3 regions of the Pseudomonas sp. HN11 genome follow, and region 3 is predicted to be linked to each of the others. Evidence: predicted binding sites of a transcription regulator. Region 3 holds the regulator's gene; each other region holds the start of a gene.
The links. The regulator FliA, encoded in region 3, starts transcription of late flagellar genes. The targets are predictions, from matches to a motif close to CTAAAGTTTNNNNNNNNNNNGCCGNTAA.

Region 1: the regulator FliA is predicted to act here: its motif matches at 7,293-7,320, upstream of LVW35_RS21080 (methyl-accepting chemotaxis protein).
Region 2: the regulator FliA is predicted to act here: its motif matches at 2,203-2,230, upstream of LVW35_RS06940 (methyl-accepting chemotaxis protein).

What each region holds. Positions count from the first base shown of each region.
Region 1 covers NZ_CP089985.1:4,634,282-4,644,242, reverse strand. The annotation lists gene ccoN (cytochrome-c oxidase, cbb3-type subunit I) at 1-1,240, opposite strand, end outside; gene ccoP (cytochrome-c oxidase, cbb3-type subunit III) at 1,673-2,587, opposite strand; gene LVW35_RS21100 (cbb3-type cytochrome oxidase subunit 3) at 2,584-2,784, opposite strand; gene ccoO (cytochrome-c oxidase, cbb3-type subunit II) at 2,788-3,396, opposite strand; gene ccoN (cytochrome-c oxidase, cbb3-type subunit I) at 3,407-4,831, opposite strand; gene LVW35_RS21085 (alpha/beta family hydrolase) at 4,911-5,603, shown strand; gene LVW35_RS21080 (methyl-accepting chemotaxis protein) at 5,698-7,263, opposite strand; gene LVW35_RS21075 (mannose-1-phosphate guanylyltransferase/mannose-6-phosphate isomerase) at 7,722-9,164, shown strand; gene LVW35_RS21070 (ABC transporter permease) at 9,297-9,961, shown strand, end outside.
Region 2 covers NZ_CP089985.1:1,516,181-1,526,141, forward strand. The annotation lists gene LVW35_RS06930 (16S rRNA pseudouridine(516) synthase) at 1-281, opposite strand, end outside; gene LVW35_RS06935 (cysteine-rich CWC family protein) at 281-493, opposite strand; gene LVW35_RS06940 (methyl-accepting chemotaxis protein) at 558-2,180, opposite strand; gene LVW35_RS06945 (hypothetical protein) at 2,443-2,805, shown strand; gene LVW35_RS06950 (enoyl-CoA hydratase/isomerase family protein) at 2,853-3,965, opposite strand; gene ung (uracil-DNA glycosylase) at 4,103-4,795, shown strand; gene LVW35_RS06960 (hypothetical protein) at 4,965-6,968, shown strand; gene LVW35_RS06965 (hypothetical protein) at 7,168-9,240, shown strand; gene LVW35_RS06970 (autotransporter outer membrane beta-barrel domain-containing protein) at 9,492-9,961, shown strand, end outside.
Region 3 covers NZ_CP089985.1:4,473,603-4,483,563, reverse strand. The annotation lists gene flhA (flagellar biosynthesis protein FlhA) at 1-14, shown strand, start outside; gene flhF (flagellar biosynthesis protein FlhF) at 27-1,343, shown strand; gene fleN (flagellar synthesis regulator FleN) at 1,450-2,283, shown strand; gene fliA (RNA polymerase sigma factor FliA) at 2,280-3,020, shown strand; gene LVW35_RS20350 (chemotaxis response regulator CheY) at 3,189-3,563, shown strand; gene LVW35_RS20345 (protein phosphatase CheZ) at 3,582-4,370, shown strand; gene LVW35_RS20340 (chemotaxis protein CheA) at 4,382-6,586, shown strand; gene LVW35_RS20335 (protein-glutamate methylesterase/protein-glutamine glutaminase) at 6,635-7,765, shown strand; gene LVW35_RS20330 (flagellar motor protein) at 7,765-8,505, shown strand; gene motD (flagellar motor protein MotD) at 8,521-9,408, shown strand; gene LVW35_RS20320 (ParA family protein) at 9,460-9,961, shown strand, end outside.

The sequences.
Region 1 (9,961 bases), 160 kb from region 3:
TCGCACGCCACATCAGACCCTGGGTGATGCCGTTGACCCACATCGAGGCGATGTAGAGCACGGTGCCGATCGTGGCCAGCCAGAAGTGCGTGTTGATCAGCGCGACGCTGTGCATCTGCACGCGGCCAAACAGTCGGGGGATCATGTGGTAGATCGCGCCAATGGAGATCATCGCTACCCAGCCGAGGGCGCCGGCGTGTACGTGGCCGATGGTCCAGTCGGTGTAGTGGGACAGCGAGTTGACGGTCTTGATCGCCATCATCGGCCCTTCGAAGGTCGACATCCCGTAGAACGCCAGCGATACCACCAAAAAGCGCAGGATCGGGTCGGTGCGCAATTTATGCCAGGCGCCCGACAGGGTCATCATGCCGTTGATCATGCCACCCCAGCTCGGCGCCAGCAGGATGATCGACATCGCCATGCCCAGCGACTGCGCCCAATCCGGCAGCGCGGTGTAGTGCAAGTGGTGCGGACCGGCCCAGATGTACAGGGTGATCAGCGCCCAGAAGTGCACGATGGACAAGCGATACGAGTAGATAGGACGTTCGGCCTGTTTCGGCACGAAGTAGTACATCATCCCCAGGAAACCGGTGGTCAGGAAGAAACCCACGGCATTGTGGCCGTACCACCACTGGATCATCGCATCCGTGGCCCCGGCGTAGGCCGAGTAGGACTTGAACAGGCTCACCGGCAACGAGGCGTGGTTGACGATGTGCAGCATCGCCGTCACCAGGATGAACGCGCCGTAGAACCAGTTGCCCACGTAGATGTGCTTGGTCTTGCGCTTGACGATGGTGCCGAAGAACACCACGGCATAGGTCACCCACACGATGGCGAGCAAAATGGCGATCGGCCATTCCAGCTCGGCATATTCCTTGGTGGTGGTGTAGCCCAGCGGCAGGGTGACGATGGCACTCACGATGACCGCCTGCCATCCCCAGAAGGTGAAGGCCGCAAGGCTGTCGGAGATCAGTCGCGTCTGGCAGGTTCGCTGCACGACATAGTAGGAGGTGGCAAACAATGCACATCCGCCGAAGGCGAAGATCACCAGGTTGGTGTGCAGCGGGCGCAGGCGGCCAAAGGTCGTCCATGGCAAACCGAAATTCAATTCCGGCCAAACCAGTTGCGAGGCGATGAACACCCCGAGCCCCATGCCAAGGATCCCCCAGACCACCGTCATGATGGCGAACTGGCGGACTACCTTATAGTTATAAGCAGTCGGACTGATTGCTGTGCTCATTCTAAGGTTCCACGGTTTAGGTTTTTTTATAGGTAAAATCGGCCGCAAGTATGTAGAAAGCGAGGGACCATTGCAACGCAATGGCTGACCTGTATCAATGCGTTCCACGCCAGATTCTGCGCCCTTTCCATGTTTTGCGTAGGGACAAAATCAGAAATCGAAAGCTGATCGAGTGGACAGGAAAATTTTGGGCTCGCAACGAAGGCCGTCGCGTACGCCAGAATTGGTCCGCTGTGGGAACAAGCGTAGACCCGAAAGTGAGGAGGGGAAAGTTGTGCCTTGGAAGGGTGTGACGAAGGGCCGCAGGACGGCAGTTGCAAGCGGCCAGTTGCAAGTCACAAGAAAAAGCGGCTGCAAGATCAGAGTTGGGAGCTCTTCACTTGCAGCTTGAGGCTTGAAGCTTGCAGCTTAAAACTTGCAGCTCACCTGCTGCTATTGATGAGACAGGCTGTAAACGTAAGCGGCCAACAGATGCACCTTGTCATTGCCTTGCAGCACTTCCTGCGCCGGCATCTGGCCTTGGCGGCCGTGGCGAATGGTCTGCTGCAACTGCGCGAGGCTGGTGCCATAGATGTAGCCGGCCGGCTTGGTCAGGTCTGGCGCGCCCATGGCTTCCATACCATGGCCTTCCGGACCGTGGCAGGCGACACAGGTGGTGTTGAACGCCGCTTTGCCGGCGGCCAGGTCGGCGGCGTTGTCGGCCGGCAGAGGCAGCTTGGCCAGGTCGTGACGCACAAAAGCGGCGACATTTTTAACCCCTTCATCACCGAGCATGTCACCCCAGGCCGGCATCGCTGCGTGGCGGCCGTTCAGGATGGTGGTCTTGATCGCTTCAGCCGAACCGCCCCAGCGCCAGATGTTGTCCGCCAGGTTTGGGAAGCCAAACGCGCCCTTGGCATCCGAGCCGTGGCACACCGCGCAGTTGGAGGCGAACAGGCGACCGCCCATTTTCAGCGCTTGCGGGTCCTTGGCCACTTCTTCCACCGGCATGGCCGAGAATTTGGCGAAGATCGGCCCGAACCTGGCGTCGGCCTTGGCCATTTCCTTGTCCCATTCCTTGGTCTGGGTCCAGCCATCTTCATAGCCCGGCAACACGCCTTTCCAGTTGCCCAGGCCCGGATAGAGGATCAGGTAGCCGACCGCAAACACCAGGGTGCCAGCGAACAGCATGAACCACCACTGAGGCAGCGGGTTGTCATATTCCTCGATACCGTCGAAGGCGTGGCCCATGGTCTGGTCGACGCTGCCCTTGGTCTCGCCCTTGCGGGTGCCCACCAAAAGCCAGGTCAGGCCGATCAGGCTGCCGAGGGTCAGTACGCAGATCCATGTACTCCAGAACAGGGTCATGACCGAGTGCTCCTTATTGCAGGCTCTTCTTGAGCGTCGGATGGAGAAGGCTCATCGGCGAACGGCAGCAGGCGCGCCTGCTCGAATTCCGCATTGCGCCGGTTGTTGAACACCCACAGCGACAGGCCGATAAACGCGATGGCGACCACCAGCGTACCGAGGCCGCGGAGGGTGCCTGCATCGAATTCAAATCCCATGGCTCACCTCTTGCTCTTGATGGCAGTGCCGAGCACTTGCAGGTACGACACCAGCGCGTCCATCTCGGTCTTGCCCTTGAGGCTGGCCACGGCGCCACTGATATCGTCGTCGGTGTACGGCACGCCGAGAGTGCGCATCACGTTCAACTTGGTCTCGGTGTGGCTGCTGTCGACGGCGGCGGTGACCAGCCACGGGTAGGCCGGCATTTTCGACTCGGGCACTACGTTGCGCGGGTTGTACAAGTGCGCGCGGTGCCAGTCGTCCGAGTAACGTGCGCCGACGCGCGCCAGGTCCGGGCCAGTGCGCTTGGAACCCCACAGGAACGGGTGGTCCCACACGCTTTCGCCCGCTACCGAATAGTGGCCGTAGCGTTCGGTCTCGGCGCGGAACGGGCGGATCATCTGCGAATGGCACTGTACGCAGCCTTCGCGGATGTAGATGTCACGGCCTTCCAGTTGCAGCGCGGTGTAGGGCTTCATGCCTTCGACCGGCTTGTTGGTCACGTCCTGGAAGAACAGCGGGACGATCTGGGTCAGACCGCCGATACTCACGGCGAGCACCATGAGCAGCATCAGCAAGCCGACGTTCTTTTCAATCGTTTCGTGTTTCATCACAGACTCCTCAGGCCAACTGCACAGTGGTGGCGGCTTCGACAGGCTGCGCCGAACGCACGGTGCGCCACGTGTTGTAAGCCATCAGGAGCATGCCGCTGAGGAACACCGCACCACCCACCAGTCGCACAATGAAACCTGGGTGGCTGGCCACCAGGGTTTCGACGAAGGAGTAGGTGAGGGTGCCGTCTTCGTTGATCGCACGCCACATCAGGCCTTGGGCGATGCCGTTGACCCACATCGAAGCGATGTAGAGCACGGTGCCGATGGTGGCCAGCCAAAAGTGCGCGTTGATCAGGCCGAGGCTGTACATCTGCTCGCGACCGAAGACTTTCGGGATCATGTGGTACAGCGCACCGATGGAGATCATCGCCACCCAACCGAGGGCGCCGGCATGGACGTGGCCGATGGTCCAGTCGGTGTAGTGTGAAAGCGAGTTGACGGTCTTGATTGCCATCATCGGGCCTTCGAAGGTCGACATGCCATAGAACGCCAGGGAGACTACGAGGAAGCGCAGGATCGGGTCACTGCGCAACTTATGCCAGGCGCCCGACAAGGTCATCATGCCGTTGATCATGCCGCCCCAGCTCGGTGCCAGCAGCACCAGCGACATCACCATACCGAGGGACTGTGCCCAGTCCGGCAGCGCGGTGTAGTGCAAGTGGTGAGGACCGGCCCAGATGTACAGGGTGATCAGCGCCCAGAAGTGCACGATGGACAAGCGATAGGAATACACCGGACGCTCGGCCTGCTTGGGCACGAAGTAGTACATCATGCCCAGGAAACCGGCGGTGAGGAAAAAGCCTACCGCGTTATGCCCATACCACCACTGCACCATGGCATCCGTCGCACCGCCGTAGAGGGAGTAGGACTTGGTCAGGCTGACCGGGATTTCCAGGTTGTTGACGATATGCAGGATCGCCACGGTGATGATGAACGCACCGAAGAACCAGTTGCCGACGTAGATGTGCTTGGTGTTGCGCTTCATCACCGTGCCAAAGAACACGATGGCATAGGCCACCCACACGATGGTGATCAGGATGTCGATCGGCCATTCCAGCTCCGCATATTCCTTGGAGCTGGTGTAGCCCAGCGGCAAGGTGATCGCGGCCAAGAGAATGACCAACTGCCAGCCCCAGAAGCAGAACGCGGCGATTTTCGGCGCGAACAGTTGGGTTTGGCAGGTGCGTTGCACCGAGTAAAAGGAGCTGGCGAACAGCGCGCAGCCGCCGAAGGCGAAGATCACCGCGTTGGTGTGTAACGGGCGCAGTCTCCCGAAACTGGTCCACGGCAAATCGAAATTGAGTGCAGGCCAGACCAATTGGGCCGCGAGAAAAACCCCGAGCCCCATGCCGACGATGCCCCACACCACCGTCATAATGGCGAATTGGCGGACCACCTTGTAGTTATAGGCGGTACTTAAAGTAGTGTTCATGGTTCCCCATCCACGGTTCAACCCAAGCAGATGCGGCACTTGGGCTGGAGTTATAGGCAGACTAAAAAGCGAGGCAAGCATGGGCAAAGAGCACAAGGCCAGTATTGACGGGGATCAATGGGCGCAGTGTGTGCGCGAACGCGGCTGGTTATGGGATGTCGCGGCGAACGTTGCCGGACGTGAACCTGTGACGCTGATCCTGGCCCACGGCGCCGGTGCGCCGATGGACTCATCCTTCATGAGCGACATGGCTGCACGCCTTGCCGGGCATGGCGTGAACGTGTTGCGCTTTGAGTTTCCCTACATGGCGCAGCGCCGGGTGGACGGCGGTAAACGCCCGCCCAATCCGGCCCCGAAGCTCCTGGAATGCTGGCGTGAGGTGGTTGCCGAGGTGCGACGTCATGTCGCTGGGAAACTGGCCATTGGCGGCAAGTCCATGGGCGGGCGCATGGCCAGTTTGCTGGCGGATGAAGTGGGCGCGGATGGGTTGGTGTGCCTGGGCTATCCGTTCTATGCGGTGGGCAAACCGGAGAAACCACGGACTGAGCATTTGGCCGGGTTGAAGACGCCGACCTTGATTGTGCAGGGCGAGCGGGATGCGCTGGGCAATCGAGTGGCGGTAGAGGGGTATGACTTGTCGCCGAGCATCGAGGTGATGTGGCTGGTGGCGGGGGATCATGACTTGAAGCCGTTGAAGGCGTCGGGGTTCAGCCATGAGCAGCATTTGGAGGCTGCGGCGGTGAAAGTGGCGGAATTTCTCAGCGGCTGTTAGGGCCTCTTCGCGAGCAAGCCCGGTCCTACATTTAACCGTGTACATCCTTTGGAATACGGTCGAATGTGGGAGCGGGCTTGCTCGCGAAAGCGATTTATCGGTTAAAGCGCTCCACCAGCGAATACTGGGTATTTGCGGTATGGGTCAGCTCTTCGCTCAGTTGCGCCGAATTCAGCGCCTGCTCCGACGTCTGATCCGCCAGCAACGCAATGGTGCTGATGTTGCGACTGATCTCCTCGGCCACCGAGCTCTGTTCTTCGGTCGCGGCCGCGATCTGCGTGGTCATGTCGGTGATGTGCGCCACCGCCTCACTGATCCCCACCAGCGCCTGATCCGCTTCCATCACCCGCGCCACGCCTTCTTCGGCCTGGCGATGCCCGGCGTCCATGGTTTGCACGGCGGCGGTGGCGGTTTGCTGCAGTTTGGCAATCAAAGCATGAATCTGCCCGGTCGACTCAGCGGTGCGCTGCGCCAGTTGACGGACTTCGTCGGCGACCACCGCAAAACCGCGGCCCATCTCACCGGCACGCGCCGCTTCGATGGCGGCGTTGAGCGCCAGCAGGTTGGTCTGGTCGGCAATGCCTTTGATCACGTCGACGACGCCGCCGATCTCATCACTGTCCTTGGCCAGTTGGGTCACGGTCACACCTGTCTCACCCACTGCAACGGACAAGCGCTGAATCGCCTCACGGGTTTCCCCGGCGATATCGCGACCGCGACCGGTCAGGCGATTGGCTTCTTGGGTGGCATCGGCAGTGCGCTGGACATGGCTGGCGACTTCCTGGGTAGTCGCCGCCATCTGGTTGACGGCGGTCGCCACTTGCTCGGTCTCGACGCGCTGGCGTTCCAGGCCGCTGGAGCTGTTATGCGCCAGGGTGTTGGACTGCGCCGCCTGGTCGTTGAGGTGCTCGGCCGTATCCTGCAAACGCGTAAGGCAGGTCTTCAGACGTGCCTCCTGGCTGAGAATCGACATTTCCAGGCGCGCCTGGGCGCCACGGCTGTCGGTGTACATCTGTGCGATCAACGGGTCGGAGGTGGTCTGCTCGGCCAGGCGCAGCAGGCGCTTGAGGCCACGCTGTTGCCAGCTCAGGCCCAGTAGGCCCAATGGCACCGACAGCCCTGCCGCCAAGGCAAAGCCCCATTGGGAGGTGAGGGTGGCGCCGATCATGAAGCTCAACTGGCTCACCAGGATAAACGGCAGCCAATCCTGCAACACCGGTAGCCACTTGTCCCGCTGAGGAATCGCCGACTTGCCCTGGTTGATGCGCTGGTAGAGCGCTTCGGCCCGTCGGATCTGTTCGGCGGTGGGCTTGATGCGCACCGATTCGTAGCCGACCACCTGGTTGCTTTCGAAGACCGGCGTCACATAGGCGTTAACCCAATAGTGATCCCCGGTCTTGCAGCGATTCTTGACGATGCCCATCCATGGCAAGCCTTGTTTGAGCGTGGACCACATGTGCGCGAACACCGCCGCCGGAACATCCGGATGACGCACCAGGTTGTGCGGGGCACGTACCAGTTCGTCGCGGGAGAACCCACTGATTTCGACGAAAGCGTCGTTGCAGTAGGTGATCACGCCTTTGGCATCTGTGGTGGAGATCAACCGTTGCTGAGCGGGGAAGGTCCGTTCGCGCTGGGTAACGGGTTGGTTATTACGCATGGTTATTCAATCCGCAAGGCTTTGACAGGGTATCGGCAGCTGCGGGGGATTATTGAGAGGGATTTTGCGCAGGGTACTTCGCCGGGGGCTTGCCCGGAAAAGCGACAGCACCTGCTTGGGCTATAGATCAATAAAGTCGAACATTCTAGGAGTAGATGGGTGGGGTGTAGGAAAATTCACCAAGGAAAGTGACAAGTTCTACTTGGAGCGCCATTTAGCCAGAGAAAAAGAATGATCACGTCAATGGGAATGTTCTGCCTTTTCCTAGACATAAATGACCATTTGATAAAGAATGCACAGGTTATTCTGTAAGAAAAAAACACTATTCCTCCCCCAAAACGCCTTTGGCGATTTGACTTTTTTAGCTGAAAGTCTCTAGTCACTTTTTCCGAGCAGGCAGCTTCGAGGGGGCGAGGGCTGAGGCGGAAATCTAGTGGCAATGCGTAAAGGAGTACAAAGTGATACTTGTTCCAGTCATTATCTGTGGCGGTTCGGGCAGCCGTCTCTGGCCGGTTTCACGTTCAGCGCATCCCAAGCCGTTTATCGAGCTACCTGACGGCGGTAATCTGATCCGCAAAACATACGCTCGGGCGTTGGCATTGGACGCTGTGAGTGAAGTATTGACGATCACTAATCGCGATCTCTACTTCAAGACACTTGATGAATACGGTGCCCAGGCGCCCGAGTTCAACAATTTGGGTTTTGTGCTGGAACCCTTTGGTCGTAATACTGCAGCGGCTGTTGCACTGGCTGCCCAGGAAGTTGCGCGTACTCATGGGCAAGATGCCATCATGTTGATATTGCCGGCTGATCACTTGATCGATAATCAAGTGTCATTCTGCGCTGCGGTTTCAAGTGCATGCGAGTTGGCCAAAGACGGCTGGCTGGTGACTTTCGGCGTGAAGCCCGAATACCCTGAAACGGGTTACGGCTATATCCAGAAAGATAACGACAGCCCACTGAGTGACGGCTTCAAGGTCAAACGCTTCGTCGAGAAGCCGGACCTCGAAACGGCCCAGGGTTATTTGGCGTCGGGCGAGTACTTCTGGAACTCAGGCATGTTCTGCTTCCGCGCCGGCTCCTTGATCGAAGAGATGGCACTGTGCGCACCGGACGTCGCCAGCGCCGTAGACCTGTGCCTGGCTGGCTCGGGCACGATGACGGGTAGCAGCCACCGCAGCCTACACCTCGACCCCGAAAGCTTCGCCAAAGTGCCGGATATTTCTATCGACTTCGCACTCATGGAACGCTCCAGCAAAGTTGCGACGGTGCCGTGTGACATCGGTTGGAGCGATATCGGCTCGTGGAATGCCATGAGCGAGTTGTCAGAGGCAGATGAACAAGGTAACCGTGTCGAGGGTGAAGCGATTTTTCACCATGCCATCAACAACTACGTACGCAGCCCACGTCGTTTGGCGGCTTTGGTGGGTGTTGAGGATCTGATTATTGTCGATACGCCGGATGCCCTGTTGGTCGCGCATAAGGATCATGCGCAGGATATCAAGGCGATCACGGCGCAATTGAAGAAAAATGGTCATCAGTCACACCTGGACCACACCACCGTGCGTCGCCCTTGGGGCGCTTACACCACGTTGGAAGAGGGGTTGCGTTTCAAGATCAAGCGGATTGTCGTCAAGCCACAAGGGTCGTTGTCGCTGCAAATGCACCATCATCGTAGCGAACACTGGATTGTGGTGAGTGGTATGGCGCGCGTGGTTAACAACGACCGCGAGTTTTTGTTGAATACCAATGAATCAACGTTCATTCCCGCAGGTCATACACATCGTCTGGAGAATCCAGGGGTCATCGATCTGGTGTTGATCGAGGTGCAGAGTGGCGACTACCTGGGGGAAAACGACATCGTTCGATTCGAAGACATCTACGGCAGGGCGGGAGGGTAAAGTAGCGCGCCTTTACGGGTAGGCGCTGAGAGCCCGCTTTTTGCTTGTTTGCTGGTCGGTGCGTGAAGGTCCAGGCCGCAGTTTAGTGTGCAGTAAGTCAGGCATCTGCCTGGCTTTTTTCAGGAGTCAGCGATGTTGGGGTTGTTTAGAAGCCTTTGGGAGTACCGGGGTTTCGTCTGGTCATCCATTCGTAATGAGTTCGTTGCCCGTTTTGCCCGGAGTCGTTTGGGTGGGCTTTGGATGATCATTAACCCGCTGGCGCAGGTAGCAATTTATGCGCTGGTTTTATCCAACGTGCTGGCGGCGAAGTTGCCGGGTATTGATAACAAATATGCCTACGCGCTTTACCTGATGGCGGGGGTTTTAGCCTGGAGCCTGTTCTCTGAAATCATCGGGCGCTGCTTGACCCTATTTATCGATCAGGGAAACCTGATGAAGAAAATGCGTTTCCCACGTATTACCTTACCAGTGATTGCGGTGGGGTCTTGTCTGCTCAACTACGGGCTCCTGTTTGTCGCATTGTTATTGGTTTTCGCGCTGCTGGGCCAGTCTCTGACGATGCACGTTTTCTGGATTGTGCCGCTGACATTGGTCGTCACTGCACTGGCGGTAGGTATCGGCCTTGTGCTTGGGGTCCTCAATGTCTTCGTCCGGGATACAGGCCAAGTGGTGCCGATCGTCCTGCAAGCCTGGTTCTGGTTTACGCCGATCGTCTACCCCGACAATATCATTCCCGAAAGCTTCAAGGGGTTGATGCAATACAACCCGATGTACCCGATTGTCACCGCCTATCATGA
Region 2 (9,961 bases), 3.0 Mb from region 3:
TCATGTCTGTCCGGCTCATCGAGTAAATCCAGCACGGTTGGATGCTGCATGTCCGCCGTGGCGCTCACGTACCCCTGGGGTTTGTGCAACATGAAGTAGCGGGCCGGTTTGCCCGCCTGCAGCACTTCATCGTCAACACACACGCGACTGAACTCCCGCACCTCATAATGGGGATCGCTGATGGCCATGCCATTCACCGACACGCGCCGCTCAACCAGTAGCAGGCGCACTTGCTTACGATTGAAACGTGGCAGGTTACTGAGGAAGCGATCAACTCGCATTACTTCAGCTCAGCCCCGCGCAATTGCTCATCCACCTGAGCGCAGCGTGGACACAGACAAGCCTTGTTGCGCACTTCCAAAGGCAGGGCCTCAAGCACGGCCGGGTCGATGGTGACGCCGTAGCACCAGCATGCATGGTCGACAGTACGTGGGTCTGCCAGTGTGCAATCGTTGCGGGCGCCGCAGGCAGGGCAAAGGGTTGGCGTGGTCATGGGCAGGTTCGGGCAAGGTTCCGGTGTGCCCTGCACGATACAGGGCCCACCAGGTGCAGGCTACTTAGAGCTGGAACTTGCTGACCAGTACGTTGAACGAAGTGGCCAAACGCGACAGGTCCTGGCTGGACGCATTGGTCTGGTGAGCACCGGCGGCCGTTTGGGTAGACAAATCCTGGATGTTCAGCAGGTTGCGGTCCACTTCGCGGGCCACCTGTGCCTGCTCTTCCGAGGCGGACGCGATGACCAGGTTGCGTTCATTGATCTTCGCCACGCTGGCGGTGATCCGTTGCAGCGCTTCACCAGCGTTCTGCGCCAGGGTTTGGGTGTTGTTGGCCCAGGTCAGGCTCTTGTTCATTGCCGCGACCGCATCATCGGCGCCGGTCTGGACTTCGCCAATCATCTTTTCAATATCGACGGTCGAGATTTGAGTGCGGTGGGCCAGTGCCCGCACTTCATCGGCGACCACTGCGAAGCCACGACCTTGCTCACCCGCACGAGCCGCCTCGATGGCCGCATTCAGGGCCAGCAGGTTGGTCTGGTCGGCGATCCCACGGATCACATCGATCACCTTGCCGATTTCCCGTACCTGGCCGGCAAGGTCTGCAACCGACTGAGTGGAATCGTTGATCTCACCCACCATCGAACGCATGCCGGACACGGCTTGTTCGACTTGTTGGCGTCCGTCCTCGGCCTCGGTGGTGGCTTGGCGCGAAGCTTCCGAGGTGGAGACGGCATTGCTCGCGACTTCGTCCACGGCGGCGGTCATCTGGTTGACGGCGGTGGCGGCTTGTTGAATTTCATCATTTTGCCGGGTCAGGCCACGGCTGCTTTCATCGGTGACGGCGCTCAGTTCTTCGGCGGCCGAAGCCAGCTGGTCGGAGGCGTTGGCGATTTCCACCAGGGTGCTTTTCAAACCGCCCTGCATGTCCGACAGCGCCATCAGCAGTTGTCCGGCTTCGTCGGTGCGTTCGGTGACGATAGCCTGGGTCAGATCGCCCTTGGCAATGCGTTGCGCGCTCTCCACGGCCTGGGCGATGGGGCGGGTGATCAGGCGGGTGATCAATACACCCACCGTGATCGCAATGATGAACGCCAGGACAATACCGCTGATCATCCAGGCCAACGCGCTGGCACGCAGCTCATCGGCGGCGACGGCACCTTCCTTGATCTGGCGGTTATTGGACTCGATCATCACGCGGATCAACTCGCGCGCCTGGCGGAACAGTTCATTGTTGGTGGTGTTCAGTTGAGTGCGGGCCTGCTCGACCTGACCGCCGTCAAGCAGCGCCATGATGTGTTCGGAACTGCTGATGTAGGTGGGCCAGATCTGGTCCAGCTTGTCTCCTGCTGCCCGTTCGTCATCTTCCAACGGCGTCGCGCGATAGGTCGCGTAGGCGCCCTGACTGCGCTTGAGTTCCTGGGCGATGTCCTGACGCACGCGATCGCGGTCTTGTTGGGCCACGTTGCCGTTGCTTGCATCCATCAACCGGTACAGTCCGCGGTTATGGGCGACAAGACCGTTGAGAGTGGCGGCTGTATTGCTCACGGAAACAAGGTTGTTGGAGAACGTCAGCTCCAGTGCCGTAGAGAGGCGAACCACCCCTTTGATCCCCAACAGGCCGACCCCGAGGGTGACCAACGCACACATTAAGAATGAAAGCAGCAGCTTGGTTGATATTTTCATGGCTCGAATCCGACGATAGTAGCGAAGGGCGCACGCAAGAGACTCTTTAGCGTGGTGTAATGTCATAGTGACATCATCGCAATTGGAAAGGTTGCGAGCCAGAGAAATTTACTGAATCGATAAAGCTCGAACAGATGTATCAAGTCGTTACGAAAGCGCACCAGATTCAGTTTTTGATGTCAGATATTTCGTCATTCGGTGAAAGCCGAATGCCGCCCTCCAGCGTCGCTGGAGGTGCTCTTCCGCGGTCCAGGAGGCCGCCATGTATCGACGACTGCTGCTCAGCGCTTTACTCGGTCTGACCCTTTCCGCTTGTGTGCCCTATTACGATGGCGGCCAGAGTTATTACCGTTCGCAGGTCTACACCTCACCGGCGCCGGTTTACTACTACGGTGGGGGCTCGGCGTACCCGTACCGCCGCGACTATTACCCCGCGCCGCGCTATTACGCGCCACAACCGCGTTATTACCCGGCGCCGCGTTATTACCAGCCGGCCCCGCGTTACTATGGGCCGCGTGCCGGTTACCGGCCTTATCCGAACCAAGGCTGGGGTGGCGAGCGTTGGGGGAATGGTGGGCATGGACGCGGCTCGGACCACGGAGGTGGCCGCGGCGGTCACCGTTGACAGGCCTGTATTGCCAGCGGCGCATGAAGCGCCGCTTTTTATGGGCGTTAGTAATCCGACAAGTCGGCCAACGGATGACGGCCTTCCCACGCCTTGTTGAAATGCGCCTGCACCACCGCCTCTGGGATCGTATTGATATCGGGCCAATGCCAATGCGGCGACTGATCCTTGTCGATCAACCGCGCGCGTACCCCTTCGCTGAATTCCGGGTGACGGCAGCAATTGAGGCTCAGGGTGTATTCCATCTGGAACACCTGCGCCAGGGACAGATGCCGGGCGCGCTGGATCTGTTCCCACACCAGATGGGCAGTCAGCGGGCAGCCTTCGCTCAGCGTCTTGCCGGCACGGCTGAAGAGGGGATCGGCGTGCTCACGCAGTTGGCTTAACGCGCGCCAGGCACACCGCACATCACCCACATCCAGCCATTCATCGATCTGTGCCCGTCGCGGCAGCCACTGCGCTTCGGGTCGCTGGTCGACGGCTTCCTGGGCCAGCGCTTTGAGCAGGCTGTTGAGTTGCATCGCGGTCTGCTCCTGCCAGTTCAATTGCAGCAAGCCATCGAGCAGTTCGTCTTGTTGATCGTCGCGCAGGAAGCGGTCGGCCAGGCCCAGGTCCAGAGCATCGCGGCCATTGATATGGGCGCCGGTAAGGCCCAGGAACAGCCCCAGTTTGCCCGGCAGGCGCGACAGGAACCAACTGGCGCCAACGTCCGGGTACAAGCCGATGCTGACCTCCGGCATGGCCAACCGGCTGCTGGGTGTCACGATACGCACTGCGGCACTTTGCAGCAGGCCCATGCCGCCACCCAGCACATAGCCGTGGCCCCAGCAAATCACTGGTTTCGGGTAGGTGTGCAGGCGATAATCCAAACGGTATTCCGCCGCAAAAAATTGCGCCGCCAGGGCTGGCACTGCGCCTGGCTGTTCCCGACAGGCCTGTGCCAGGCTGCGCACTTCACCGCCGGCGCAGAATGCCTTGGGTCCGTTGCCACGCAGTAGCACGCAGACGATGTTCGGGTCTTTGGCCCAGGCGTCCAGGCGTTCGGACAGGGCCAGGATCATCGGCAGGGAAAGGGCATTGAGGGATTTTTCAGCGTCGAGGCTGGCGATGCCGATGCGGGCACCGTTGCTGCCGGTCAGCTCTTCGAAGTGCAGGTTCATCGTGACCTCAATCGATAAGGTGAAGGATGAGTATGATCCCTTCGTGGGGAAGTGCCGGTGGTGTGTCAGATCAATTGACAAGCAGGGTCGGCTTTCCTAGGGTTCGCCTCATTCTTTTTTTACAAGACAATTCAACTATGACCGACAGCGACCGTATCAAACTCGAACCCAGCTGGAAACACGCCCTGCGCGATGAGTTCGAGAAGCCCTACATGGCTCAGTTGCGCGAGTTCCTGCGCCAGGAACATGCCGCCGGCAAAGAGATCTATCCGCCCGGCCCGCTGATTTTCAACGCGCTCAACTCCACACCGTTGGATAAGGTCAAAGTGGTCATCCTCGGCCAGGACCCGTACCACGGCCCCGGCCAGGCCCACGGGCTGTGCTTTTCGGTACAGCCCGGCGTGCCGGCGCCGCCGTCGCTGGTCAATATCTATAAAGAGCTCAAGCGCGACTTGAACATCGACATCCCCAACCACGGTTACCTGCAAAGCTGGGCCGACCAAGGCGTGTTGATGCTCAACACCACCATGACCGTGGAGCGTGCCAACGCCAACGCCCATGCGGGCAAGGGCTGGCAGTTCTTTACCGATCGGATTATCGAGGTGGTCAGCGAGCATCAGCCGCACCTGGTGTTTCTGCTGTGGGGCGCCCATGCCCAGGGCAAGCAGAAGCTGATCGATGCCACCAAGCACCTGGTGCTGACGTCGGTACATCCGTCGCCGTTGTCGGCGTATCGCGGGTTTCTGGGGTGTGGGCATTTCAGCCGGGCCAACAAGTTTCTTGAGCAGAATGGCGAGACGCCGATCGAGTGGCGTTTGCCGCCGCTTTAAGCACGCTTGGATACACCGCAAGCAAGGTTTGCGCCATACAGCCCTGTGAGTTCTGACAGTATCCACTCAGGCAATTTACGCTTTAACTGTTCTCCTGACCGTAGGCGGCGGGTTCGTGCCAGCGCAGTAGTCCATGGTCGCCATATCTTGGTTGCGTGGGGAGAATGAGATGACTGACTCAAAGGTACGCCAACAGAAAAAAACCATCGGCAAAAAAGCCCGCCCCAACAAAAGAAAACAGAAGCCACCTGCGGTAGGGCCTGTCGCTTCAACACTTGCGGTGGCGGGCCCACTGCCGGAAGACGGCCTTCCAGTGTTATGGGATGAAGCCGCTCGCAAAATCCCCCTGTCAGTCCGGGGCCAGCCTTTCAAAGTCACCATTCCAACCGTGTGGACGCCCAATAACGCAGCCACTAACGTGCGCACCACCATTCGATACTTCTGGAAGGGCGACCATGTGTGGACTGAGGATATCCTCGGCCCCTATGATCCCGGCGCCCTGTTCCCGTTCACCAGAGCGCTACCGGCGTGGTTGCTGGATACGCCCGGTATCAGCCAGATGTATTACGAGATCAGTGGGGTATTGTTGCCGACGGGAGAGTCGGACCGAACGCTGATTGATGTCGACGATATCCCCCCCAACCTGGACAACCCAGGCGCCGAATTGATATTCAGCGCCGATACGCTTGACGGTGTGAGTGATGCCGAACTCTCCGCTGACGCAGGTATCCCCAGTGAAGTTCCACGTTACCTGGTCATGCGCACTGAGGACGTGGTCATGTTTTACTTTGGGCCGCTCCCCAATATCAATTATGTCGGCAGCTTGATCGTTGAACGGCGCCACATTGAAGACGGTGACCCACTGCTGTACCTGATTCCCGAGGAGTTTGTTCGCAACGGTGGTGGTGGTGAAAGGTGGGCGTCCTATAGGTTTATGGACCGTGTCGGCAACATCGGGCCTTATTCCGATCCGGTCAAACTCGATATCAATCTGATTTCCTTGCCAGACTTGCTCCGGCCTTTGGTGCCTAGGGCAGAAACCGATGGGCTGATTGACCTGGATGATATCCGCCAAGGGGTGAGCGTCTCTATCCGCGAAATAGTAGGGGCGCTTGCTGGAGATATCATTACTCTGCGTTGGAACACCCGTGTTCTGGCGACGATTACGGTAGGCGCGACACAGATCTGGCCCATTCCCGTGGATGTAACGTGGATGGTATTCCTGGTCGGCGGGTTTGACGCTCGATACCCGGTAAGGGTCTGGTACGAGTTTGCGCGGGGATCGCTCACCAAAAACTCACCGGACACCTTCATTGAAGTCGATGCTACGGTGGCAGGTGAGCCCCCGGTCAGCCCCGATCCGATCAACCCGGTGTTGGCGTCTGTAACGGTCAAAGGGGTCACTGAGGATAACGTTGTTACACCGGCAGATTCACCCGGCCCTGTTTTGGTCGAGGTGCCTTTGTTCTTTAATCCGGAGGTGGGGGAAAACCTGCGCCTTTTCTGGGGCAATGACGCCGCATTTGCCGATATCAAAGTGGTTGATCCCGGGGATGTCGCCGGGCAGACCGTGCAGTTGTACGTGCCGTGGGCCTTGATCGTCGCGGGTGGTGGGCTGGTAGAGGTTTATTACTGGACCTATAACGGCGTCAATTATCAACGTAGCCCTGCCACCCAAGTGCGGGTTGAGTTGGACACGTTAACGGGGCTGCTTGCCCCCAACCTACTGAACAATCACCCGAGCAAGTGGATCACTTGCGATACCGTCCCCCAGCCTTATGAGGCGGTCATCATGGCGATTCCATGGAGCACGACTCATTTTGAAGTCGGGGATACGGTCAGGTTGTTCTGGAGCAGTCACAGCACCACCAATGGTGGCGGACCGCCTATTCCGGGGTCTCAGGTCTGGTTTGAAGTGGAGCTGATGGAGGCCCACAGAACTGCCGGCGTGGTAGAGGTCTACATCGAACCTTTCGATCCGTTGATCACGGTGCCTGGGCTGATTCCAAGCAATGGTTCAGGGTTGACTTACTACCGTCTGTACAAAGCGTCGGGCCCAACTGGCAAGTCAGCATTCACAGCGTCGCGGATTGATCTTATCCGGCCTGGTGGGTCGACGTGTCTCGCTCCGCCGGCAGGTAAGCAGTCGAAGCCTGGAAAATCAAAATCCTAATAGAAAACAGGTTGAATGAAAGGGGGGCTTAGGCCCCCTTGTTGGTTTACATCAGGGCCGGCAAATGCAGCATTAGCGCCAATCAAAGTAATCGCGCACATTCTTATTGTGTTCGGCGATTTGCGTATGTGTGCGGAAATACAACTAACGAAGATTCATTGGTTAAACCGCACACCTGTCAATGTTGACAGGTGTGCGAATGTTTTTTGGAGCGCTTAATACAAATGGCCTTATGTCTGTTTTTGAAGCGGACGAGTTATATACACTTCCGGAGTCAACCAAGATGGCAAGTTTAAAGAAAACCAAAAGCCCCAAAGAGCCCAAAGCTGCCGAGAAAGCCAAGAAAAAAGCCAAGACGGCTGTTCGCTCGGTTTTGACAGAGCCTCGATCCACGCGCAAGGCGCCACGGGCAGGTACGCTTGACCCAATCCAAGGGTTGAATACGCTGCCTCCCATACCCGATGGTCAGCCCAATCTGATGAGTATCGAGACGCTTTACTTGGACGGATTGCAGTTCGCGGTCCCCAGATGGAACATAGGGGGAGGCGGCCCGGCAGCGCGTCACGAACTGGAAATCAGGCTCAATAATGTGCTCATCATGCCCCGTGAAGACCTCGGTCCTAACCTGGATGCTCCCGGCCTGGTGTGGCCTCGCCCTTATACCCTCACTCAAGCCCAAGTGGGAGATCACGGTGTCAAAAGCCTGACCTATGAAGTGTTTTTTAACCCGGCGACCAATAGTTCGAGAGAGCCGGTGAACTTTACAATCGACCGTTACGACACACACGCCAGGACTCGGCCTGCGAAGGTAGCGCTTCCGTCCTGGGTGGTCGATGGCAAAGTAACAGTGGAGTTGCTCGCAGTGCCGGGCAACATGTTCACCGTTACCTGCAGCGGTCGGCTCGATCCTCAGGTGGGTGATGAACTGTTGCTTTTCTGGCATTACACGGATCCGACCCCGGTTGTCACTGTCAGCAATTTGCCCGTCAATAATTCACCGGTAGACGTTACCGTGCCCCTTGCGGATATTTTGAGCAAGCCCTCAGGCATCTATCAAATGGCGTACATCTATAAAGACCGAGCGGGTAATGAAACCAGCTTTCCCCCCTATCTGACGGACATAACGCTTTCCGTTGACCCCAGCCCTTCAAACCTGCAGCCGCCTGTCGTGCCTGAAGCGCCGCTGGATCGGGAAGATGCTCAGTTGAATCGCGCTTATGTTCGAATCACGGGCTTCGATAATGCTGAAGTTGGCGATGAAATCGTTGTCAGCTTTAACGGGCGACTGCTCTATCACAAGCTAACCAACTTCATATTCCCTAAAGACATTCCAATACCATGGCTCGATTTGGCGTTTGGAGGCGAGGCTGCACCCTATACTGCCCCGGTCTTTTACAATGTTGTTCGAAGCGGTAGTCCCTCCCCGAATTCCGCCACAATCGACGTACCAGTGGATCTTTCAGCACCGGGCCTGATACCTGATCCGGGCGGTCCTGGGCCGGTCAACCCTAACCTCGGCCTGCTTACACTCACCTCGGCTGGCGGCCTGACCAACGAAATCGGCCCGGGTGATATGGGTAATGCCACGGTTACTTTTGATGTGTATACCGGCGCAGCGGCGGGTCATCGAATTCAGATTTACTTGAAAGGCATGCCCATGCTGACACCGCCTTACACCGTCACCGTGGCGGACGAGACGGCTACACAGTTCAGTATTACGGTTCCCGCAGCAGGCATTGCCCTGGCCGGTAACGGTGTGCACGATGCCTATTACAGCCTCAATAACGGAACCAACAATAACTTCATCGACTCCTTGCCAACCGCGATCGATGTGAAAGCATTCGTGATTGGAGATTTGGCTGCGCTTGAATACCCAGATTCGATAGATTCCGGTATTGGCGACGGCTCCCGCTTCATGAATTGCGATCATGGCGTTGCATCAGGTATCAAAACCAGAATCATCAGCCCAGGCAAGTTGAAGATCGGTGACAAAGTGAGCCTGGTGTGGGTGTTCTATGGGCCTGATGACTTCTACTCGACCGTTGAAGTGCTCAACCATGAGTTCCCTCCCGTGACCGTCACCCTCGATCACTTTGCCGGGCACCCTGGCGAAGAGTTTACGGTGCCCTTCACCACCTATATCTCTCCCGTCACCGAGGGGCGTGTCGAGGCTTACTACAAAGTGCTCGGAGCGGGCGGTACTCCGGGACAGTCCGATCCTTCCATTTTGTACGTCACCCGCAAGCGCCTGGGCGGTGGTACTTGTGGCTGAAACGCTGTTCCGGATGCACTGAGTCGTTCCCGATAACCCTTGAGGTCAATGCCTCAAGGGTTATCGGTTTTGCCCTGACGGTTCGCGTCAACGCTGTGCCCATCCATCATTAAGGAAAGTCCTACAAGGTCGTAGATTCGGCCTACATGAAGTTCCTCTGCGGGTACGTAATCTCTGCGCCTCTGAAGCCCGAGTCGATGAGTCCTGTAATCGATTGGCTTGTTCAGTCATCCGACTAGAGGTTCTACCCAATGAATACCAACGTACTTTTCAAACGTTCGCGCTTGTCTGCCGCGATCAAAATCATGGCGATCGCTCCTTTTTCGCTGGCGGCAACTCACGTGTACGCCGTAGACCTGGGCGCAGATCAGCAGCTTGTCATTGATGCAGGTAGCCCCTTTGATCGCTACACCCTGAAGGATGGTGCCAAACTGACCTCCAACGGTGGTTCGATTCTCAGCATCCTGTCGCAGAATTCGACCTTTGAAATGAATGGCGGCGAGGTTGTGGCGGGCTCCGAACACGGCGTCCGGTTGTACGGCAGCCAGGCAACCATTCGCGATGCTCAAATTTCCAGCGCCAGCGGCATTGGGATGATCGTGGGCGAGCAAGATGGTGTAGGCAGTCACGCCCAGGTGTCCAACAGCCGGATAGAAGGCGCCACCTATGGCGTCAATCTGGGGCGGGAAAGTACGCTGCAGATGACGAACACGGATGTCAT
Region 3 (9,961 bases):
GGCCCAACGGCTGAGGGTAGTGGGTTATGCAAGTGAAGCGTTTTTTCGCCGCCGATATGCGTCAGGCCATGAAACTGGTTCGTGATGAGCTGGGCGCCGACGCCGCGATTATCGGCAACCGTCGTATTGCCGGCGGTGTCGAGCTGACGGCTGCCCTGGATTACACCCCCCAGGCCCTGGCGCCGCGTGTGCCGAACATGGAACTCGAAGACGAGCTGCGCAAGACCGCTTCGCGCATCGTATCGGCCCAGGCTGAACTGAGCATGCGTGGCGACAGCGATGCCACCACCAATCGCCAATTGTTTGCCGGCCTGCCGCTGACCGCTGCGGAGCCGCTGGTGGAACCGACGTTCAAAGAACCGCCGCGTCCTGCTGCGCCAGCCCCGGCGCCTGCGGTTGACCAGCGTGTGTTCGATTCGATGCGCTTTGAACTCAACGGCCTGCGTGAACTGCTGGAAGTGCAGTTGGGCTCGCTGGCGTGGAACCAGTTGCAAGGCAGCAAGCCGCAACAGGCCAACCTGTGGCGTCGCCTGCAGCGCATCGGCCTGTCCGGCCCGTTGTCCCGCGACCTGCTGGCCCTGACCACCGAAATCGAAGAGCCTCGCCAGGCCTGGCGCATGTTGCTGGCCCACTTGGCGCGGATGATCGTCACGCCGGAAATCGAACCCCTGGAAGAGGGCGGTGTGATCGCCATGGTCGGCCCTGCCGGCATGGGTAAAACCACCACCCTGGCCAAGCTGGCCGCGCGCTACGTGCTCAAGTACGGCGCTTCGAGTATCGCGCTGGTGAGCATGGACAGCTACCGTATCGGTGCCCAGGAACAGCTCAAGACCCTGGGCCGGATCCTCAATGTGTCGGTGACCCATGTCGACCCGGGCCAGTCCCTGGCCAACGCCCTCGACCCGCTGCTGCGCAAACGCGTGGTATTGATCGATACTGCCGGCCTGCAAGCCAGCGATCCGGCGTTGCGCATGCAGCTGGAAAGCCTCGCCGGGCGTGGCATCAAGTCGAAAAATTACCTGGTGCTTGCAACCACCAGCCAGAAACAGGTTCTTACCGCTGCGTATCACAGCTACAAACGCTGCGGCCTGGCCGGTTGCATCCTCACCAAGCTCGATGAAACCGCGAGCCTGGGCGAGGTGCTGAGCCTGGCCATCAGTCATGAATTGCCGGTCGCCTACCTGACCGACGGGCCGCGGATCCCGGATGATCTGCATCTGCCGCGCCGTCATCAGTTGGTCAGCCGTGCAGTCAGCGTGCAAATGCAAGACGAGCCTAGCGAGGAAGCGATGGCCGATATGTTCGCCGACCTGTACCACAACCCGGCGAAGCGGGTAGGTTGAGGGCGGCATGAACACCGTGAAATGTATCTACATCGATGGTCTGCAAGCGATTCACGCGGCCAAGCCATGTAGCCTGCGTCTAAGCAAGACAAGGTAAAGAAATAAAATGGGCAGCATGCATCCCGTACAGGTGATCGCGGTGACCGGCGGCAAAGGTGGCGTCGGGAAAACTAACGTGTCAGTGAATTTGTCCCTGGCCCTGGCAGAGCTTGGCCGTCGCGTCATGCTGCTGGATGCTGACCTGGGGCTGGCGAACGTCGACGTTCTGCTGGGGCTGACGCCCAAACATACACTTGCCGATGTGATCGAAGGCCGCTGTGAGCTGCGCGATGTGCTGCTGCAGGGCCCCGGTGGCATCCGCATCGTGCCGGCCGCCTCCGGCACCCAGAGCATGGTGCACCTGAGCCCGGCGCAGCATGCCGGCCTGATCCAGGCCTTCAGTGATATCGGCGACAACCTCGACGTGCTGGTGATCGACACCGCCGCCGGGATTGGCGAGTCCGTGGTCAGCTTCGTGCGCGCCGCGCAGGAAGTGTTGCTGGTGGTCTGCGATGAACCCACCTCGATCACCGACGCCTACGCCCTGATCAAACTGCTTAACCGTGATTACGGCATGAACCGCTTCCGCGTCCTGGCCAACATGGCCCAGAGCCCGCAGGAAGGGCGCAACCTGTTCGCCAAGTTGACCAAGGTCACGGATCGCTTCCTCGATGTCGCCTTACAATACGTCGGCGCAGTTCCCTACGACGAGTGTGTGCGCAAGGCTGTGCAAAAGCAGCGTGCAGTCTACGAAGCGTTCCCTCGTTCCAAATGCGCACTGGCGTTCAAGGCTATTGCCCAGAAGGTCGATACCTGGCCGTTGCCCGCCAACCCGCGGGGGCATCTGGAGTTTTTCGTCGAGCGATTGGTGCATCAGACGAGCGCAGGACCCGTGCTATGACAGCGACTGGCTACAACGCGTACAAGAAGTCTGCCCGTGACAGTCAGGGCGAGTTGATCGAGCGCTACGCGCCCTTGGTCAAGCGCATTGCCTATCACCTGCTGGCACGTCTGCCCGCCAGCGTCCAGGTCGAAGACTTGATCCAGGCGGGTATGATCGGCCTGCTCGAAGTGTCGACCAAATACGACGCGAGCAAGGGTGCGAGTTTCGAGACGTATGCGGGTATCCGCATACGTGGCGCAATGCTCGATGAGGTGCGTAAAGGTGACTGGGCGCCGCGCTCGGTGCATCGCAATACGCGCATGGTCAGTGACGCAATTCGCGCAATTGAAGCAAAAACCGGTCGCGACGCTAAAGATCACGAAGTTGCGGCCGAACTCCAATTGAGTCTCGACGATTACTACGGGATTTTGAACGATACCTTGGGCAGTCGCCTGTTCAGTTTCGACGACCTGCTGCAGGACGGCGAACACGAAGGGCTGCACGAGGACGGCGCGAGCGCTCATATGGAGCCATCGCGTGACCTGGAAGATGAGCGTTTCCAGGGGGCGTTGGCGGACGCGATTGCCAATTTGCCGGAGCGTGAGCGACTGGTGTTGGCGCTGTACTACGACGAAGAGCTGAACCTCAAGGAAATCGGTGAGGTCCTGGGGGTCAGCGAGTCGCGGGTCAGCCAGTTGCACAGCCAGTGCGCAGCCCGCTTGCGGGGGCGTTTGGGAGAGTGGCGAGCGCGCTGACAGGCAGTGTGGGGACACTGCAGACGAAACCGCGAGGGCAACCAGCCTTCGCGGGTTAGGCCCGTGGTGCCCCTGGCAGTCCTTTTTGTGTAATGCCTGTTGATTGAAATGGCGCGTCCAGGTGCTGGGCGCGTTTAAGACTGCTTGGAGGTCGAATTGGACAAGAACATGAAAATCCTCATCGTTGATGACTTCTCAACGATGCGGCGGATCATAAAAAACCTGTTGCGTGACCTTGGGTTCACTAACACGGTCGAGGCGGATGACGGCATTACGGCGATTCCGATCCTCAACAGCGGGAGCATCGACTTTCTGGTAACAGACTGGAACATGCCGGGCATGACCGGTATCGACTTGCTGCGCCACGTGCGCGCCGACGAAAAACTGCGCAGCCTGCCTGTGCTGATGGTAACCGCCGAAGCCAAGCGTGAGCAGATCATCGAAGCCGCCCAAGCGGGGGTCAACGGTTACGTGGTCAAACCATTCACTGCATTGGCCTTGAAAGAGAAGATCGAAAAAATCTTCGAACGCATCCACGGCTAATGCCATCGCGGGGGAGCTATGGAGCATAAAGAAACGTCACAGGGAGACTTTGAGTCGACCCTGAAAAAGCATGCTCACCAGTTGGTCGACAGCCTTGAAAAAGGCCAGTTCGGCGACGCGGTGCAGTTGATCCATGAGCTCAACCAGACCCGTGACCGCGGCCTGTATCAGGAAGTGGGCAAGCTCACACGCGAGCTGCACAGTGCGATCGTCAATTTCCAGATTGACCCACATATGCCCCAGGCCGAAGAAATTTCGCAAATCACCGACGCCACCGAACGCCTGTCCTATGTGGTCAGGCTGACTGAGGCGGCGGCCAACCGCACCATGGACCTGGTGGAAAACGCCACGCCCCTGGTCAACGGTATGGCCAACGAAGCCCAGGCCCTGAGCAACGACTGGGGGCGTTTCATGCGCCGCGAAGTGGGCGCTGAAGAGTTTCGTGAATTGGCGCGTCGGGTCGAAGGGTTCTTGTCACGCAGCGAGCAGGAAAACCGTACGGTTTCCAGCAACCTCAACGACATTCTGCTCGCCCAGGATTACCAGGACCTCACCGGCCAGGTGATCAAGCGTGTGACCCAGTTGGTCACCGAAGTGGAAAGCAACTTGCTCAAATTGGTGCTTATGGCAGGCCAGGTAGACCGTTTTGCCGGTATCGAACATGACCGCGAAGCGATCCTCTCGGAAAAAGATCCACAAAAACATCTCGCCAAGGGTGAAGGTCCGCAGATTCATGCCGATAAACGTGAAGACGTTGTATCGGGTCAAGATGATGTCGATGACCTGTTATCCAGTTTAGGCTTCTAAGGAGCACCCACATGAGCTTCGGCGCCGATGAAGAAATCCTTCAGGATTTCCTTGTAGAGGCCGGCGAAATTTTAGAGCAGTTGTCCGAGCAACTGGTCGAGCTGGAAAGCCGACCGGATGATGCGAACCTGCTCAATGCAATTTTTCGCGGTTTTCACACTGTAAAAGGGGGCGCCGGCTTCCTCCAGCTCCATGAGCTGGTGGAGTGCTGCCACATCGCCGAGAACGTGTTCGACATCCTGCGCAAGGGTGAGCGTCATGTTGATTCGGAATTGATGGACGTGATTCTCGAAGCACTGGATGCGGTCAATGGCATGTTCAGCGAAGTCCGCGAACGTGCCCCGATCACTGCCGCCACGCCGGAACTGCTGGCAGCCCTGGCGCGTTACGCAGAGCCTGCCGATTTGTCGGCGGCGCCGGTGGCTGAAGCTGCGCCGGAACCTGTGGCAGAGCCCGAAGCGGATGTAACCGACAGCGAGTTCGAACAACTGCTCAACTCCCTCAGTGCCGTGAAGGCCGAGGCCGAGGCACCTGCGGCGCCCGTCGCCGCGCCAACCAGCGAAGACATCACCGACGCTGAGTTCGAATCCCTGCTCGATCAATTGCACGGCAAAGGCCAGTTTGCGGCCGACGCCGTCGTGCCGACCGCTGCGCCAGTCGCGCCGGCAGCCAACGCCAACGCCAGTACCGACATTACCGACGACGAATTCGAAGCACTGCTCGACCAACTGCACGGCAAGGGCACCTTCGTGGCCGACGCGTTGCCGGAAGTCGCCGCCACGGCCGCAGCGCCTGCCGCCGCCAATGCAGCACCGGCTGGCGATGGTTTGATCTCCGATCACGAGTTCGAATCGTTGCTGGACGAATTGCACGGCAAGGGCAAGTTCAGCGAAGTGGCCCCGGCCGCAGCGGCTGCGACCGCAGCACCGGTTGCCGCCAAAGCCGCAGCGCCGGTACCGGCCGCCAAGCCTGCACCCGCTCCAGCTGCCGCCCCTGCGCCGGCGCGTGCCGCTGCAGCGCCGGTAGCCGAGAAACCGGCCAGTGAAGCCGAAACCACCGTGCGGGTTGATACCGCACGCCTGGACGACATCATGAACATGGTCGGCGAACTGGTATTGGTGCGTAACCGCCTGGTGCGCCTGGGCCTGAGCAGCGGCGATGAAGCCATGCAAAAGGCGGTGTCCAACCTTGACGTGGTGACTGCCGACCTGCAAACCGCTGTGATGAAAACGCGGATGCAGCCGATCAAGAAAGTCTTCGGCCGCTTCCCGCGCCTGGTTCGCGACTTGGCGCGCCAGTTGAAGAAAGAGATCAACCTGGAACTGGTGGGTGAAGAAACCGACCTCGACAAAAACCTTGTCGAGGCCCTGGCCGACCCGCTGGTCCACTTGGTGCGCAATGCCGTCGACCACGGCGTCGAAACCCCGGAAGAGCGCGAAGCCTCGGGCAAGTCCCGTGGCGGCAAGGTGATCCTGGCGGCGGAGCAAGAAGGCGACCACATCCTGCTGTCGATCACCGATGACGGCAAAGGCATGGACCCGACCATCCTGCGCAACATCGCGGTCAAGCGTGGTGTGATGGACAAGGACGCCGCCGACCGCCTGACCGACACCGAGTGCTACAACCTGATCTTCGCTCCGGGCTTCTCGACCAAGACCGAGATTTCCGACGTGTCCGGCCGTGGCGTCGGCATGGACGTGGTGAAGACCAAGATCAGCCAGCTCAACGGCTCGATCAACATCTACTCGACCAAGGGCCAAGGCTCGAAGATCGTCATCAAGGTGCCGTTGACCCTGGCGATCATGCCTACCCTGATGGTGATGCTGGGCAACCAGGCCTTCGCCTTCCCGCTGGTCAACGTCAACGAAATCTTCCACCTCGACCTGTCGCGCACCAACGTGGTGGACGGCCAGGAAGTGGTGATCGTGCGCGACAAGGCGTTGCCCCTGTTCTACCTCAAGCGCTGGCTGGTGGCATCGGCCAAGCATGAAGAGCAGCGCGAAGGCCATGTGGTGATTCTCTCTGTGGGCACCCAGCGTATCGGCTTTGTGGTCGATCAACTGGTGGGCCAGGAAGAAGTGGTCATCAAGCCTTTGGGCAAAATGCTGCAGGGAACCCCGGGCATGTCGGGCGCGACCATCACCGGTGACGGTCGGATCGCGCTGATTCTCGATGTCCCGAGCATGCTCAAGCGTTACGCCGCTCGGCGTATTTGATTCTGGTGGGGCAGGGCGGTCATGCCCGCCCCGCCTAACGGAGTGTTTATGGCAGTCAAGGTCCTGGTGGTGGATGATTCGGGTTTCTTCCGTCGCCGCGTCTCGGAAATTCTTTCCGCCGATCCAACGATCCAGGTGGTCGGTACGGCCACCAACGGCAAAGAGGCGATTGATCAAGCCATTGCGTTGAAACCGGACGTGATCACCATGGACTACGAGATGCCGATGATGGATGGCATCACGGCAGTTCGGCACATCATGCAACGCTGCCCGACCCCGGTGTTGATGTTCTCCTCGCTCACGCATGAAGGCGCCCGGGTCACCCTGGATGCGCTGGACGCTGGCGCGGTGGACTTCCTGCCGAAGAATTTCGAAGACATCTCGCGCAACCCCGAGAAGGTCAAGCAGATGCTGTGCGAGAAGGTGCACAGCATCTCGCGCAGTAACCGTCGCAGCCTGTTCAGCGCACCAGCGCCGACGCCTGCACCGGTTGCAGCGCCAGCTGCGCCAACTTCATCGTTTACTCGCCCAGCGCCTGCGCCGGTTGCACGGCCTGCCGTAGCGCCGGTTCGCGCGCCTGCACCGGCTGCCGGTCATTCGCCTGCGCCGAAGCGCAAGGCCTACAAGTTGGTCGCCATCGGCACGTCCACGGGCGGCCCAGTGGCCCTGCAACGTGTGTTGACCCAACTGCCGGCCAACTTCCCGGCACCGATCGTCCTGATCCAGCACATGCCTGCCGCGTTCACCAAGGCCTTCGCCGAGCGCCTGGACAAGCTGTGCCGCATCAGCGTCAAGGAGGCCGAAGATGGCGACATCTTGCGTCCTGGCCTGGCGCTGCTGGCGCCGGGCGGCAAGCAAATGATGGTGGATGGTCGTGGCGCGATCAAAATCCTGCCGGGTGATGAGCGCCTGAACTACAAGCCGTGCGTAGACATCACCTTCGGTTCGGCCGCCAAGTCCTACGGCGACAAAGTTCTGGCGGTGGTCCTCACCGGCATGGGCGCCGATGGCCGTGAAGGCGCGCGTCTGCTCAAGCAGGGCGGCAGCGCCATCTGGGCCCAGGACGAAGCCAGCTGTGTGATCTATGGCATGCCCATGGCCATCGTCAAGGCGGACCTGGCCGACGCCGTCTACAGCCTGGACGACATTGGCAAGCACCTGGTGGAGGCCTGCCTCTGATGGATGTCTTGAGCCTGATCGGCATCATCATGGCGTTTGTCGCGATCATCGGCGGCAACTACCTTGAAGGCGGTCACCTTGGCGCTTTAGCCAACGGCCCGGCGGCGCTGATCGTGATCGGCGGCACCGTGGGCGCGGCGTTGTTGCAGTCGCCCATGAGCTCGTTCAAGCGTGCCATGCAGATTCTGATATGGATCATTTTCCCGCCGCGCGTGGACTTGCCCGGTGGCATCGACCGCGTGGTCAACTGGAGCCTCACCGCGCGCAAGGAAGGCCTGCTGGGCCTGGAGGGCGTGGCCGATGCCGAGCCCGACAGCTACGCGCGCAAAGGCCTGCAATTGCTGGTGGATGGCGCCGAACCGGAAGCGATCCGCAGCATCCTGGAAGTGGATTTCTACACCCAGGAAAGCCGCGACATCAACGCCGCGAAAGTCTACGAAAGCATGGGCGGCTACGCGCCGACCATCGGCATCATCGGCGCGGTGATGGGCCTGATCCACGTGATGGGCAACCTGGCCGACCCTTCGCAACTGGGCAGCGGCATTGCCGTGGCATTCGTCGCCACTATCTATGGTGTGGCCAGTGCCAACCTGGTGCTGCTGCCGGTGGCCAGCAAACTCAAGTCGATCGCCATGCGCCAGTCGCGTTATCGCGAGATGCTGCTTGAAGGTATCCTGTCGATTGCCGAGGGTGAGAACCCGCGTTCCATCGAATTGAAGCTCCAGGGCTTCATGGATTGATGGGAGGTATGCATTGTGAGCCGTCGCCGTCGCGAGCCTGAAGAACACGTCAACCATGAGCGCTGGCTGGTGTCCTATGCGGACTTCATCACTTTGCTGTTCGCGTTTTTCGTGGTGATGTACTCCATCTCGTCGATCAACGAAGGCAAGTACAAAGTCATTTCCCAGGCGCTGATTGGCGTGTTCAACGACGCCGACCGCGCCCTCAAGCCTATTCCTATCGGTGAAGAGCGGCCCAAGACCGTGACGCCCGCCAAACCGCTGGTCAACGACAGCGATGAAACCGCCACTGGCGTCGGTGGCACCAGTGATCCGCTCAAAAGCATTGCCGATGACATCAGCGCGGCGTTTGGCGACCTGATCAGCTCCAACCAGATGACCGTGCGTGGCAACGAGTTGTGGGTGGAGATCGAACTCAATTCCAGCCTGCTGTTTGCCAGCGCCGATGCGATGCCCAGCGATCAGGCATTTACCATCATCGACAAGGTGGCGGCGATCCTCAAACCGTTCGAGAATCCCATCCATGTCGAAGGCTTCACCGACAACTTCCCGATCAGCACCGCGCAGTACCCGACCAACTGGGAACTGTCGTCGGCGCGTGCCGCGAGCATCGTGCGCATGCTCGCCATGCAGGGCGTGAACCCTGGGCGCCTGGCGTCGGTGGGGTATGGCGAGTTCCAGCCAGTGGCCAATAACGCCACGGTAGAGGGCCGCGCGAAGAACCGCCGTGTGGTGTTGGTGGTGTCGCGCAACCTGGATGTGCGCCGCAGCCTGACCGGCACCGGCACCGCCAATGCAACACCGGATGCAGCCTTGAAGCGGGCTGGCACACAAACTGCACCGGCCCTTGTAAAACCGCCGGTTCGACAGAGTGCCGTCAATTCTCCGTCGCCGGCTCAATAACCCTATGCAATGTCTCGGTCGCACCTGTGCCTGCCGGGAGGAACCAACCGAATGAGAGTCTGGGCAGTTGCCAATCAAAAAGGTGGAGTCGGCAAGACCACCACCTCCATCGCCTTAGCCGGCTTGCTGGCCGAGGCGGGCAAGCGCGTGGTCGTGGTTGACCTGGACCCTCACGGCTCCATGACCAGCTATTTCGGCTACGACCCGGACGCGCTGGAACACAGCAACTACGACCTGTTCCTGCACAAGGGCAGCGTGCCTGCCGATTTGCCGGGGCAATTGCTGCTACCCACCAGCAACGGGAGCATTTCCCTGCTGCCCTCCAGCACCGCCCTGGCCACCCTTGAGCGCCAGTCGCCGGGGCAGAGCGGCCTGGGCCTGGTGATCGCCAAGACCCTGGCGCAACTGTGGCAGGACTTCGACTACGCAATCATCGACAGCCCGCCGTTGCTGGGTGTGTTGATGGTCAACGCCTTGGCGGCCAGCCAGCAGTTGGTGATCCCGGTGCAGACCGAACACCTGGCGGTCAAGGGCTTGGAGCGCATGGTCAGCA